Regions from separate parts of the Paenibacillus sp. FSL R5-0744 genome, predicted to be linked through region 2. Evidence: a T-box and tRNA genes for the amino acid it is inferred to sense, from the RefSeq annotation. Region 2 holds a T-box; the other regions hold tRNA genes.

Region 1 (4,223 bases), 950 kb from region 2:
CCTCAGAAAGAGCTTTCCAAGTATGCATGGGGTGGACGTTCTTCTCAGTATAAACACTAAGGATAAGCAGTAAATGCAAGAGTCTTATATGAATTTAAGATTTTTTAATAAAATAGCTTGACTAAAAAGGAGTGCTCGTGATAAATTATATCTCGCGCTCCTTTTGCTTGTGTAAAAGGGAAGCGGAAGGCAAGAAAAGTTGAAAAAAACTTTTTCAAAAAAAGACTTGCCAAACAACGAAACACTATGATATATTATAAAGGTCGCCGCTGACAAACAACGACGACGAAATGAGAGACATTGATCTTTGAAAACTGAACAACGAGTGAGTGGGAAATCACGAAAGTGAAATCCAAAATTAGAGAATTAATTTTCTCGTCAGATGTTTCAAAATGAGCATATCGCTCTTTTCAATACTAATTGGAGAGTTTGATCCTGGCTCAGGACGAACGCTGGCGGCGTGCCTAATACATGCAAGTCGAGCGGAGTTATTTTGAAAGCTTGCTTTCAAAATAACTTAGCGGCGGACGGGTGAGTAACACGTAGGCAACCTGCCCCTTAGACTGGGATAACTACCGGAAACGGTAGCTAATACCGGATAATTTCTTTTTTTTCCTGAAGAAAGAATGAAAGACGGAGCAATCTGTCACTGAGGGATGGGCCTGCGCCGCATTAGCTAGTTGGTGGGGTAATGGCCCACCAAGGCGACGATGCGTAGCCGACCTGAGAGGGTGAACGGCCACACTGGGACTGAGACACGGCCCAGACTCCTACGGGAGGCAGCAGTAGGGAATCTTCCGCAATGGACGAAAGTCTGACGGAGCAACGCCGCGTGAGTGATGAAGGTTTTCGGATCGTAAAGCTCTGTTGCCAGGGAAGAACGTCCGGTAGAGTAACTGCTATCGGAGTGACGGTACCTGAGAAGAAAGCCCCGGCTAACTACGTGCCAGCAGCCGCGGTAATACGTAGGGGGCAAGCGTTGTCCGGAATTATTGGGCGTAAAGCGCGCGCAGGCGGTCATTTAAGTCTGGTGTTTAAACCTTGGGCTCAACCTGAGGTCGCACTGGAAACTGGGTGACTTGAGTACAGAAGAGGAAAGTGGAATTCCACGTGTAGCGGTGAAATGCGTAGATATGTGGAGGAACACCAGTGGCGAAGGCGACTTTCTGGGCTGTAACTGACGCTGAGGCGCGAAAGCGTGGGGAGCAAACAGGATTAGATACCCTGGTAGTCCACGCCGTAAACGATGAGTGCTAGGTGTTAGGGGTTTCGATACCCTTGGTGCCGAAGTTAACACAGTAAGCACTCCGCCTGGGGAGTACGGTCGCAAGACTGAAACTCAAAGGAATTGACGGGGACCCGCACAAGCAGTGGAGTATGTGGTTTAATTCGAAGCAACGCGAAGAACCTTACCAGGTCTTGACATCCCTCTGAATCCACTAGAGATAGTGGCGGCCTTCGGGACAGAGGAGACAGGTGGTGCATGGTTGTCGTCAGCTCGTGTCGTGAGATGTTGGGTTAAGTCCCGCAACGAGCGCAACCCTTAACTTTAGTTGCCAGCAAGTAATGTTGGGCACTCTAGAGTGACTGCCGGTGACAAACCGGAGGAAGGTGGGGATGACGTCAAATCATCATGCCCCTTATGACCTGGGCTACACACGTACTACAATGGCCGGTACAACGGGAAGCGAAACCGCGAGGTGAAGCCAATCCCATCAAAGCCGGTCTCAGTTCGGATTGCAGGCTGCAACTCGCCTGCATGAAGTCGGAATTGCTAGTAATCGCGGATCAGCATGCCGCGGTGAATACGTTCCCGGGTCTTGTACACACCGCCCGTCACACCACGAGAGTTTACAACACCCGAAGTCGGTGGGGTAACCCGCAAGGGAGCCAGCCGCCGAAGGTGGGGTAGATGATTGGGGTGAAGTCGTAACAAGGTAGCCGTATCGGAAGGTGCGGCTGGATCACCTCCTTTCTATGGAGAATCGTCTTCTGCAATGAAGACATTCAAATCGGAAGTTAAACTTCCATTATAGAACCTTCGGGTTCGAACACTCACTCGTGTTCAGTTTTGAAAGAGTAAGTCTCTTTCATATACGTTTGGTGGCGATAGCGGAGGGGTTCCACACGTACCCATCCCGAACACGACCGTTAAGCCCTCCAGCGCCGATGGTACTTGGACCGAAGGGTCCTGGGAGAGTAGGACGCCGCCAAGCGGACAACCATTCTTTGGTTGATTCACAATGTTATATGGGCTTTTAGCTCAGTTGGTTAGAGCGCACCTCTGATAAGGGTGAGGTCGGTGGTTCGAGTCCACCAAGGCCCACCATATAACTTTATATCTTTTATGGGGCCATAGCTCAGCTGGGAGAGCGCCTGCCTTGCAAGCAGGAGGTCAGCGGTTCGATCCCGCTTGGCTCCACCATAATTTTTAATTCAATACCTTCTTTAAACATTGATCCTTGAAAACTGGATACCGAAACGAATTTGCGTTTTAGAACATCTTTTAGCAACTTGTGTAAACAAGTAAATGTTATTAGTGAGATTTTTCTTAGGAAAAATCAAGGTTAAGCTAATAAGAGCACACGGAGGATGCCTAGGCGCCAGGAGCCGACGAAGGACGTGGCGAACAACGAAACTGCCTCGGGGAGCTGTAAGCAAGCTTTGATCCGGGGGTGTCCGAATGGGGAAACCCAGCTGTGGTAATTCGCAGTTACTCATCTCTGAACACATAGGAGATGTAGAGGCAGACCAGGGGAACTGAAACATCTAAGTACCCTGAGGAAGAGAAAACAATAGTGATTCCGTCAGTAGCGGCGAGCGAACGCGGAACAGCCTAAACCTAAGAGCTTGCTCTTAGGGGTTGTGGGACGTCTCACATGGAGTTACAAAGGAATATGGTAGGCGAAGAGGTCTGGAAAGGCCCGCGATAGAGGTAAAAGCCCTGTAGCCTAAACTGTGTTCTCTCCGAGACGGATCCCGAGTAGTGCGGGGCACGTGAAACCCCGTATGAATCCAGCAGGACCATCTGCTAAGGCTAAATACTACCTGGCGACCGATAGTGAAACAGTACCGTGAGGGAAAGGTGAAAAGCACCCCGGAAGGGGAGTGAAATAGAACCTGAAACCGTGTGCTTACAAAAAGTCAGAGCCCGATCTATGGGTGATGGCGTGCCTTTTGTAGAATGAACCGGCGAGTTACGTTTAACATGCAAGGTTAAGTCGAGAAGACGGAGCCGCAGCGAAAGCGAGTCTGAATAGGGCGACTTAGTATGTGGACGTAGACCCGAAACCGTGTGATCTACCCCTGTCCAGGGTGAAGGTGCGGTAACACGCACTGGAGGCCCGAACCCACGCATGTTGAAAAATGCGGGGATGAGGTGGGGGTAGCGGAGAAATTCCAATCGAACTCGGAGATAGCTGGTTCTCCCCGAAATAGCTTTAGGGCTAGCCTCGGTATAAGAGTAGTGGAGGTAGAGCACTGATTGGGTGCGGGGTCCGCAAGGATTACCAAGCTCAGTCAAACTCCGAATGCCATATACTTATTGCCGGGAGTCAGACAGTGAGTGCTAAGATCCATTGTCAAAAGGGAAACAGCCCAGACCATCAGCTAAGGTCCCCAAGTGTGTGTTAAGTGGGAAAGGATGTGGAGTTGCACAGACAACCAGGATGTTGGCTTAGAAGCAGCCACCATTGAAAGAGTGCGTAATAGCTCACTGGTCGAGTGACTCTGCGCCGAAAATGTAACGGGGCTAAACACACCACCGAAGCTATGGCTAGATACGTATGTATCTGGGGTAGGGGAGCGTTGTATGTGGGTTGAAGGTGTACCGTAAGGAGCGCTGGACAGCATACAAGTGAGAATGCCGGTATGAGTAACGAAAAGATCAGTGAGAATCTGATCCGCCGAAAGCCCAAGGTTTCCTGAGGAAGGCTCGTCCGCTCAGGGTAAGTCGGGACCTAAGGCGAGGCCGAAAGGCGTAGTCGAAGGACAACAGTTTGAAATTACTGTACCACCGTAATCCGCTATGAGCGATGGGGTGACGCAGGAGGGTAGTGACGCGGACTGATGGATATGTCCGTCTAAGCAGTGAGGCTGATGTGTAGGCAAATCCGCACATCATTAAGGCTGGGCTGTGATGGGGAGCGAAAATTACAGTAGCGAAGGTCATGATCTCACACTGCCAAGAAAAGCCTCTAGCCAGGAGAAGGTGCCCGTACCGC
Region 2 (4,223 bases):
ACCATTCTCATCAAGGATATGACCGTGAGCAATAACAGCTTTATATGGAGCTTTACCTTTAAACAAGGTAGATACAGCTAGTAAGCTGTAGAACCATCCACGTGTCTGGTCGATCCCTTCACAGATCATATCCGCTGGATATTGATCATTCAGCTTATCCTCGTTCTCAAATGGATAATGACTTTGCGCAAATGGCATCGAACCACTATCGAACCAAACATCGATAACTTCTGGTGTGCGAACCATCTCTGCCCCTTCGCTGAAAGGACTGCGTAACTTGATCTTATCTACAAAAGGCTTATGCAGCTCGATATCCTCAGGTACATCGCCAATCGCCATCGCTCTCAGTTCTTCAATGCTGTGTGGAGCGAACTCTTTGCCCGTTTCTTGACATACCCAAACATTAAGCGGTGTGCCCCAGTAACGATTACGGCTGATATTCCAGTCCACCAGTTCATCCAGGAACTTCCCGAAACGGCCTTCACGTACATGATCAGGATACCAATCTACACTGTTGTTGTTAGCAATCAGCTGATCTTTGATCGCTGTAGTGTTGATGAACCAGCTGTCTGTTGCGTAGTACAAGAGTGGTGTATCACAACGCCAGCAGAACGGATAGCTGTGCTCGTATTTTTCTTTGCCGTAAAGCAGTCCTTTTTCAGACAAAGCTTTAACGATATCCAAATCGCAATCTTTCACGAAGCGTCCAGCAAAATCAGATACTACATCCGTATACTTACCGGAATTATCAACCACGTTCACGAAGCTGATGCCGTTCTCGCGGCAAGTCTTGTAGTCATCTTCACCATGCGCTGGTGCCATGTGTACGATCCCTGTACCACTGGAATCTGTAACGAAGGAAGCACCTACGATGACATTGCTTTTCTCTGCCTTGATGTATCCGAATGGAGGAACGTAGGTTTTGCCGATAAACTCGGAACCTTTATGTGTAGAAAGGACTGTGTGCTCGCCTTTCATTACTTCCTCTACCAAATTTTTGGCAACAATGTAGATACCGTCTTCTTGTTGTACACGTACATAATCCATGTCAGGGTTCATGGCTAACGCCATATGTGCTGGCAGCGTCCAAGGTGTAGTCGTCCAAGCTAGTACGTAGTCTCCACTGTCATCCAGTTTGAACTTTGCAGTCGCACTGAGATCCTTGACAGTCTTGTAGCCTTGGGCTACTTCATGGGAGCTTAGGGTAGTCTGACAGCTTGGGCAGTAAGGACTAACACGGTGTCCGCGGTAGAGCAACCCTTTGTCATGCACAGTAGCCAAGATGTTCCACACGCTCTCGATATACGTGTTATTCAAAGTTACGTAAGGATTATCTAGATCCGTCCAGTATCCGATACCCTCTGTAAACTCGCGCCATTGCTTCTCATAACCGAAGACGCTGTCTTTACATTCCTGGATGAATTTTTCTACGCCATATTCCTCGATCTCTTGTTTGCCGGAGATGCCAAGCTTCTTTTGTACGCCTAGTTCTACTGGCAAACCGTGTGTATCCCAGCCCGCTTTACGTACCACGCGGTAACCTTTCATCGTTTGGTAACGACCGATGAAATCCTTGATTACACGGCCCAGCACGTGCCCGATATGCGGGGCACCGTTCGCTGTTGGAGGACCTTCGTAAAATACATAGTTCGGACGTCCTTCACGATTCTCCATCGATTTACGGAACGTATTTTCGTCGCTCCATTTCTTGAGTATGCGGACATCTCTTGCCCGCGCTTTTTCTTTGACATCTACTTTTTGCATGTGTTGGTCAATCCTTTCATGGTTTAGTCTGTAAAGCTCTTTTCGATCCTTGGGCAGTCTGGTTCAGCTGGCCGCATTCAGCTCTTGTCTTCGGTACCCGAGCTGCGATCCCGTAGGGCAGCACTGGCTCTGGGTGCCACATGGAGCGGCGAGTGAAACGCCGGTCTGCTCTAGCAGTGAGGCCCCGCAGGCGAACCCGCCAGGGGAGCCTAAGAAGGGCCGCTCCTTCAGCCACCTGAGTCCGTTCGCTTCCACCATCGTACCCGTTTGCACGAGGCTTTACATTGCGGGTGTCCAGAGGGCGGCAGCCCTTGGGGCCCCCCTTAGAAAGGGGGATTTAGGGGGATGGCCCGCCCCGGAACAACAAAATAAGCGTCATCCCACCCCCAAAGGGGCGAGACAACGCTCGCGATACCACCCTAATTCTGCGCATGAGCACATCCTTAAGGGGAGTGTATTCAGCACAATCTCAGTCCTGCGCGTAAATCTCATGCACAGGTCCGGTGTAACGTCCGGCGGACGGCTAAGCTTACGCACGATCAACGCTTCAGCTTAACTTCTAGGGGAAGATCTTCCGGCAGGGTTCGAACAATCGGCTCTCAGCAATCGCCGACTCTCTGGAGAACGTTACCTTGTCGTACTTGTCCCGTCATCGAATACATATAAACATTATACAGATATGTTCTATTTATAGACTTTTTAAGTCTAAATGTCAACAACCGCTAGCGAAATCCACATTAGGATTATACCTGTGCAGGCGGAATACTTTATTATGATCGATTTTAGCAGAAAATAAAAATAGAGGGAATAACTCCCTCTATTTAGCCGATTTTAGCATGAAATTATAAATTAGAGGGAATTCCCCCTATAAATTCAATCAGCATTCATTCATCATAATGCATTAGATACGATGTAGAACATCATCCTTAAAAGTTACGCTCTCGCTTGCCTCACGACTCTCCAAGGCATTCCAGTCATCCTGTGACAACAGCTCGAGCTGTGCTTCCACCAATGTGCGGAAACGAGTGCGATAGATCGAAGCTTGCTTACGCAATTCTTCAGTCTCAATAGCAACCTTACGGGATTTGGATAACGCTTCGTTAATAATCCGATCCGCGTTCTTTTCCGCTTCCTTGATAATGAGCTGCGATTCCTTCTTGGAGTTGTTCTTCACATCATCCGCCGCTTCCTGAGCGACTAAGATCGTTTTCGATAAACTCTCTTCAATATTCACAAAATGATCTAAACGCTCTTGAATGGACAAAAGCTGATTCTGCAGCTCTTTGTTCTCACGGATGACACTTTCGTAATCCTTAATTACTTGATCCAGAAATTCGTTGACCTCGTCCTCATCATAACCGCGAAGTCTCCGAGAGAACTCCTTGTTATGTATATCGAGCGGTGTTAATGGCATGCTGTGCACCTCCTAGAAATTTCGGACCTTCTAAGTCTCTGAACCATACCTGCGCAGCAGACAAAGAAGAAAGACTGTACTTCAAGTAAAGGCAGAGGATGTATCGACGTTCCAACTGCCATTCATGGTTCGCCTCTTTTATAAAATATCGGCGTCCTGCTTTAAAAATGTTTGATTCCCTCGAAATAATCAATTTCGACAAGTAAAGCCGGATTCCTGCAAGGGATTCACACAAATTTACCAACCTGAACACGGTATCGGCCCTTTTTCGTCAAACTACCAACCTCTAGAACCTTGAATCGACCAAATCCTTGAATAGATACCATGTCACCATCTTTAAGTCCGCAGGAAGGGTCTTCTTCCACTTTCCAATTTACCCGAACGCGCCCAGCCTTGATGGGAGCAAGAATTTTGCTTCGACTAAGCCGTGTTACATCTGCGGCTATGCCATCCAATCGTAGGGACGCTACAGTCAAATCCATCATTTCCAGCTTCACCTCACTATTACGCAAGGCAGAAAGTGGCAATACCTCCGTGCTCACCTGTATTCGGTGTACTCCAGTTAAATTCATGTCTAAATAATCTGCAATATCTGCAGCTACTACCACATGACAACCATCGTCCAGAACATGAATATCACCGATTTTTCCACGTTTTACTCCAAGACCCAGAATAGAGCCCATGTAGTCCCCATGCTCTAACGCCAGAAACTTTTGCTCACCAGAGGTTATCGCAAGAACGCTCAGCTCCATGTCCTCATGATCCAGATCACGGTAATCAGGCGCAATGAGTGCTCGCTTCCGCTCTGCCTCAGGGTGGCCGCCTTCCCATCTAACGATAACATCTGGATGTCGATTGACGAGACTTTGCAGAATAAATCCTTGGCGCGGATCTAGAAATTCGGTCAGTTTCGTCTCATGATATTCTCCAGCATGGGTAACCCATTCCCAAGCCTTGTCCACAAATTGTCTTTCATCGGGATGAAAATGCCCGTAAACTTCTATCTTCATCACTTCTGCCTAAAAAATTAAGTGCAAAATGGATT
Region 3 (4,223 bases), 1.8 Mb from region 2:
TTCCCTTGAATCCCGCAACCATAGGCGCAGTAACGGTTCTCGGCCTTCCAGGCGTAGTAATGTTAATAGGATTAAGAATTATTTTGTTTTAATGCTTGACGAGAGTTTGAAAAATATGATACATTAAGTCTCGCCCCTTTGGACAAGATGTTGATTAACAACTTGCTGAAACGGTAAGCGAAAAAAAGAAATTAAAAAAACGCTTGACGGAAACAAAGGTGCTGTGATATATTATAAAGGTCGCTGCTGACAAGCAACGACAACGAAAGATGAGACATTGATCTTTGAAAACTGAACAACGAGTGAGTGGGAAATCACGAAAGTGAAATCCAAAATTAGAGAATTAATTTTCTCGTCAGATGTTTCAAAATGAGCATATCGCTCTTTTCAATACTAATTGGAGAGTTTGATCCTGGCTCAGGACGAACGCTGGCGGCGTGCCTAATACATGCAAGTCGAGCGAAGTCATTTTGAAAGCTTGCTTTCAAAATGACTTAGCGGCGGACGGGTGAGTAACACGTAGGCAACCTGCCCCTTAGACTGGGATAACTACCGGAAACGGTAGCTAATACCGGATAATTTCTTTTTTCTCCTGAAGAAAGAATGAAAGACGGAGCAATCTGTCACTGAGGGATGGGCCTGCGGCGCATTAGCTAGTTGGTGGGGTAACGGCCCACCAAGGCGACGATGCGTAGCCGACCTGAGAGGGTGAACGGCCACACTGGGACTGAGACACGGCCCAGACTCCTACGGGAGGCAGCAGTAGGGAATCTTCCGCAATGGACGAAAGTCTGACGGAGCAACGCCGCGTGAGTGATGAAGGTTTTCGGATCGTAAAGCTCTGTTGCCAGGGAAGAACGTCCGGTAGAGTAACTGCTATCGGAGTGACGGTACCTGAGAAGAAAGCCCCGGCTAACTACGTGCCAGCAGCCGCGGTAATACGTAGGGGGCAAGCGTTGTCCGGAATTATTGGGCGTAAAGCGCGCGCAGGCGGTCATTTAAGTCTGGTGTTTAAACCTTGGGCTCAACCTGAGGTCGCACTGGAAACTGGGTGACTTGAGTACAGAAGAGGAAAGTGGAATTCCACGTGTAGCGGTGAAATGCGTAGATATGTGGAGGAACACCAGTGGCGAAGGCGACTTTCTGGGCTGTAACTGACGCTGAGGCGCGAAAGCGTGGGGAGCAAACAGGATTAGATACCCTGGTAGTCCACGCCGTAAACGATGAGTGCTAGGTGTTAGGGGTTTCGATACCCTTGGTGCCGAAGTTAACACAGTAAGCACTCCGCCTGGGGAGTACGGTCGCAAGACTGAAACTCAAAGGAATTGACGGGGACCCGCACAAGCAGTGGAGTATGTGGTTTAATTCGAAGCAACGCGAAGAACCTTACCAGGTCTTGACATCCCTCTGAATCCACTAGAGATAGTGGCGGCCTTCGGGACAGAGGAGACAGGTGGTGCATGGTTGTCGTCAGCTCGTGTCGTGAGATGTTGGGTTAAGTCCCGCAACGAGCGCAACCCTTAACTTTAGTTGCCAGCAAGTAATGTTGGGCACTCTAGAGTGACTGCCGGTGACAAACCGGAGGAAGGTGGGGATGACGTCAAATCATCATGCCCCTTATGACCTGGGCTACACACGTACTACAATGGCCGGTACAACGGGAAGCGAAACCGCGAGGTGAAGCCAATCCCATCAAAGCCGGTCTCAGTTCGGATTGCAGGCTGCAACTCGCCTGCATGAAGTCGGAATTGCTAGTAATCGCGGATCAGCATGCCGCGGTGAATACGTTCCCGGGTCTTGTACACACCGCCCGTCACACCACGAGAGTTTACAACACCCGAAGTCGGTGGGGTAACCCGCAAGGGAGCCAGCCGCCGAAGGTGGGGTAGATGATTGGGGTGAAGTCGTAACAAGGTAGCCGTATCGGAAGGTGCGGCTGGATCACCTCCTTTCTATGGAGAATCGTCTTCTGCAATGAAGACATTCAAATCGGAAGTTAAACTTCCATTATAGAACCTTCGGGTTCGAACACTCACTCGTGTTCAGTTTTGAAAGAGCAAGTCTCTTTCGTATGCGTTTGGTGGCGATAGCGGAGGGGTTCCACACGTACCCATCCCGAACACGACCGTTAAGCCCTCCAGCGCCGATGGTACTTGGACCGAAGGGTCCTGGGAGAGTAGGACGCCGCCAAGCGGACAACCATTCTTTGGTTGATTCACAATATTATATATGTTATATGGGCTTTTAGCTCAGTTGGTTAGAGCGCACCTCTGATAAGGGTGAGGTCGGTGGTTCGAGTCCACCAAGGCCCACCATATGACATTATATCTTTTTATGGGGCCATAGCTCAGCTGGGAGAGCGCCTGCCTTGCAAGCAGGAGGTCAGCGGTTCGATCCCGCTTGGCTCCACCATAATTTTAAATTCAATACCTTCTTTAAACTTGATCCTTGAAAACTGGATACCGAAACGAATTTGCGTTTTAGAACATCTTTTAGCAACTTGTGTAAACAAGTAAATGTTATTAGTGAGATTTTTCTTAGGAAAAATCAAGGTTAAGCTAATAAGAGCACACGGAGGATGCCTAGGCGCCAGGAGCCGACGAAGGACGTGGCGAACAACGAAACTGCCTCGGGGAGCTGTAAGCAAGCTTTGATCCGGGGGTGTCCGAATGGGGAAACCCAGCTGTGGTAATTCGCAGTTACTCATCTCTGAACACATAGGAGATGTAGAGGCAGACCAGGGGAACTGAAACATCTAAGTACCCTGAGGAAGAGAAAACAATAGTGATTCCGTCAGTAGCGGCGAGCGAACGCGGAACAGCCTAAACCTAAGAGCTTGCTCTTAGGGGTTGTGGGACGTCTCACATGGAGTTACAAAGGAATATGGTAGGTGAAGAGGTCTGGAAAGGCCCGCGATAGAGGTAAAAGCCCTGTAACCTAAACTGTGTTCTCTCCGAGACGGATCCCGAGTAGTGCGGGGCACGTGAAACCCCGTATGAATCCAGCAGGACCATCTGCTAAGGCTAAATACTACCTGGCGACCGATAGTGAAACAGTACCGTGAGGGAAAGGTGAAAAGCACCCCGGAAGGGGAGTGAAATAGAACCTGAAACCGTGTGCTTACAAAAAGTCAGAGCCCGATCTATGGGTGATGGCGTGCCTTTTGTAGAATGAACCGGCGAGTTACGTTTAACATGCAAGGTTAAGTCGAGAAGACGGAGCCGCAGCGAAAGCGAGTCTGAATAGGGCGACTTAGTATGTGGACGTAGACCCGAAACCGTGTGATCTACCCCTGTCCAGGGTGAAGGTGCGGTAACACGCACTGGAGGCCCGAACCCACGCATGTTGAAAAATGCGGGGATGAGGTGGGGGTAGCGGAGAAATTCCAATCGAACTCGGAGATAGCTGGTTCTCCCCGAAATAGCTTTAGGGCTAGCCTCGGTATAAGAGTAGTGGAGGTAGAGCACTGATTGGGTGCGGGGTCCGCAAGGATTACCAAGCTCAGTCAAACTCCGAATGCCATATACTTATTGCCGGGAGTCAGACAGTGAGTGCTAAGATCCATTGTCAAAAGGGAAACAGCCCAGACCATCAGCTAAGGTCCCCAAGTGTGTGTTAAGTGGGAAAGGATGTGGAGTTGCACAGACAACCAGGATGTTGGCTTAGAAGCAGCCACCATTGAAAGAGTGCGTAATAGCTCACTGGTCGAGTGACTCTGCGCCGAAAATGTAACGGGGCTAAACACACCACCGAAGCTATGGCTAGATACGTATGTATCTGGGGTAGGGGAGCGTTGTATGTGGGTTGAAGGTGTACCGTAAGGAGCGCTGGACAGCATACAAGTGAGAATGCCGGTATGAGTAACGAAAAGATCAGTGAGAATCTGATCCGCCGAAAGCCCAAGGTTTCCTGAGGAAGGCTCGTCCGCTCAGGGTAAGTCGGGACCTAAGGCGAGGCCGAAAGGCGTAGTCGAAGGACAACAGTTTGAAATTACTGTACCACCGTAATCCGCTATGAGCGATGGGGTGACGCAGGAGGGTAGTGACGCGGACTGATGGATATGTCCGTCTAAGCAGTGAGGCTGATGTGTAGGCAAATCCGCACATCATTAAGGCTGGGCTGTGATGGGGAGCGAAAATTACAGTAGCGAAGGTCATGATCTCACACTGCCAAGAAAAGCCTCTAGCCAGGAGAAGGTGCCCGTACCGCAAACCGACACAGGT

What was found. A T-box is a leader RNA that pairs with one kind of tRNA and senses whether it is charged. The one in region 2 lies ahead of ileS (isoleucine--tRNA ligase), so its partner is inferred to be a tRNA-Ile.
Region 1: it encodes a tRNA-Ile, which carries the amino acid that the T-box ahead of ileS (isoleucine--tRNA ligase) is inferred to sense. The anticodon was not compared.
Region 3: it encodes a tRNA-Ile, which carries the amino acid that the T-box ahead of ileS (isoleucine--tRNA ligase) is inferred to sense. The anticodon was not compared.

What each region holds. Positions count from the first base shown of each region.
Region 1 covers NZ_CP150228.1:6,144,134-6,148,356, reverse strand. The annotation lists gene MKY19_RS27280 (hypothetical protein) at 1-60, shown strand, start outside; rRNA gene MKY19_RS27275 (16S ribosomal RNA) at 418-1,975, shown strand; rRNA gene rrf (5S ribosomal RNA) at 2,100-2,216, shown strand; tRNA gene MKY19_RS27265 (tRNA-Ile) at 2,253-2,329, shown strand; tRNA gene MKY19_RS27260 (tRNA-Ala) at 2,350-2,425, shown strand; rRNA gene MKY19_RS27255 (23S ribosomal RNA) at 2,566-4,223, shown strand, end outside.
Region 2 covers NZ_CP150228.1:5,189,611-5,193,833, forward strand. The annotation lists gene ileS (isoleucine--tRNA ligase) at 1-1,764, opposite strand, end outside; T-box leader at 2,152-2,426, opposite strand; gene MKY19_RS22985 (DivIVA domain-containing protein) at 2,666-3,178, opposite strand; gene MKY19_RS22990 (YlmH/Sll1252 family protein) at 3,406-4,188, opposite strand; gene MKY19_RS22995 (YggT family protein) at 4,198-4,223, opposite strand, start outside.
Region 3 covers NZ_CP150228.1:140,310-144,532, forward strand. The annotation lists gene MKY19_RS00660 (pro-sigmaK processing inhibitor BofA family protein) at 1-92, shown strand, start outside; rRNA gene MKY19_RS00665 (16S ribosomal RNA) at 395-1,952, shown strand; rRNA gene rrf (5S ribosomal RNA) at 2,077-2,193, shown strand; tRNA gene MKY19_RS00675 (tRNA-Ile) at 2,239-2,315, shown strand; tRNA gene MKY19_RS00680 (tRNA-Ala) at 2,337-2,412, shown strand; rRNA gene MKY19_RS00685 (23S ribosomal RNA) at 2,552-4,223, shown strand, end outside.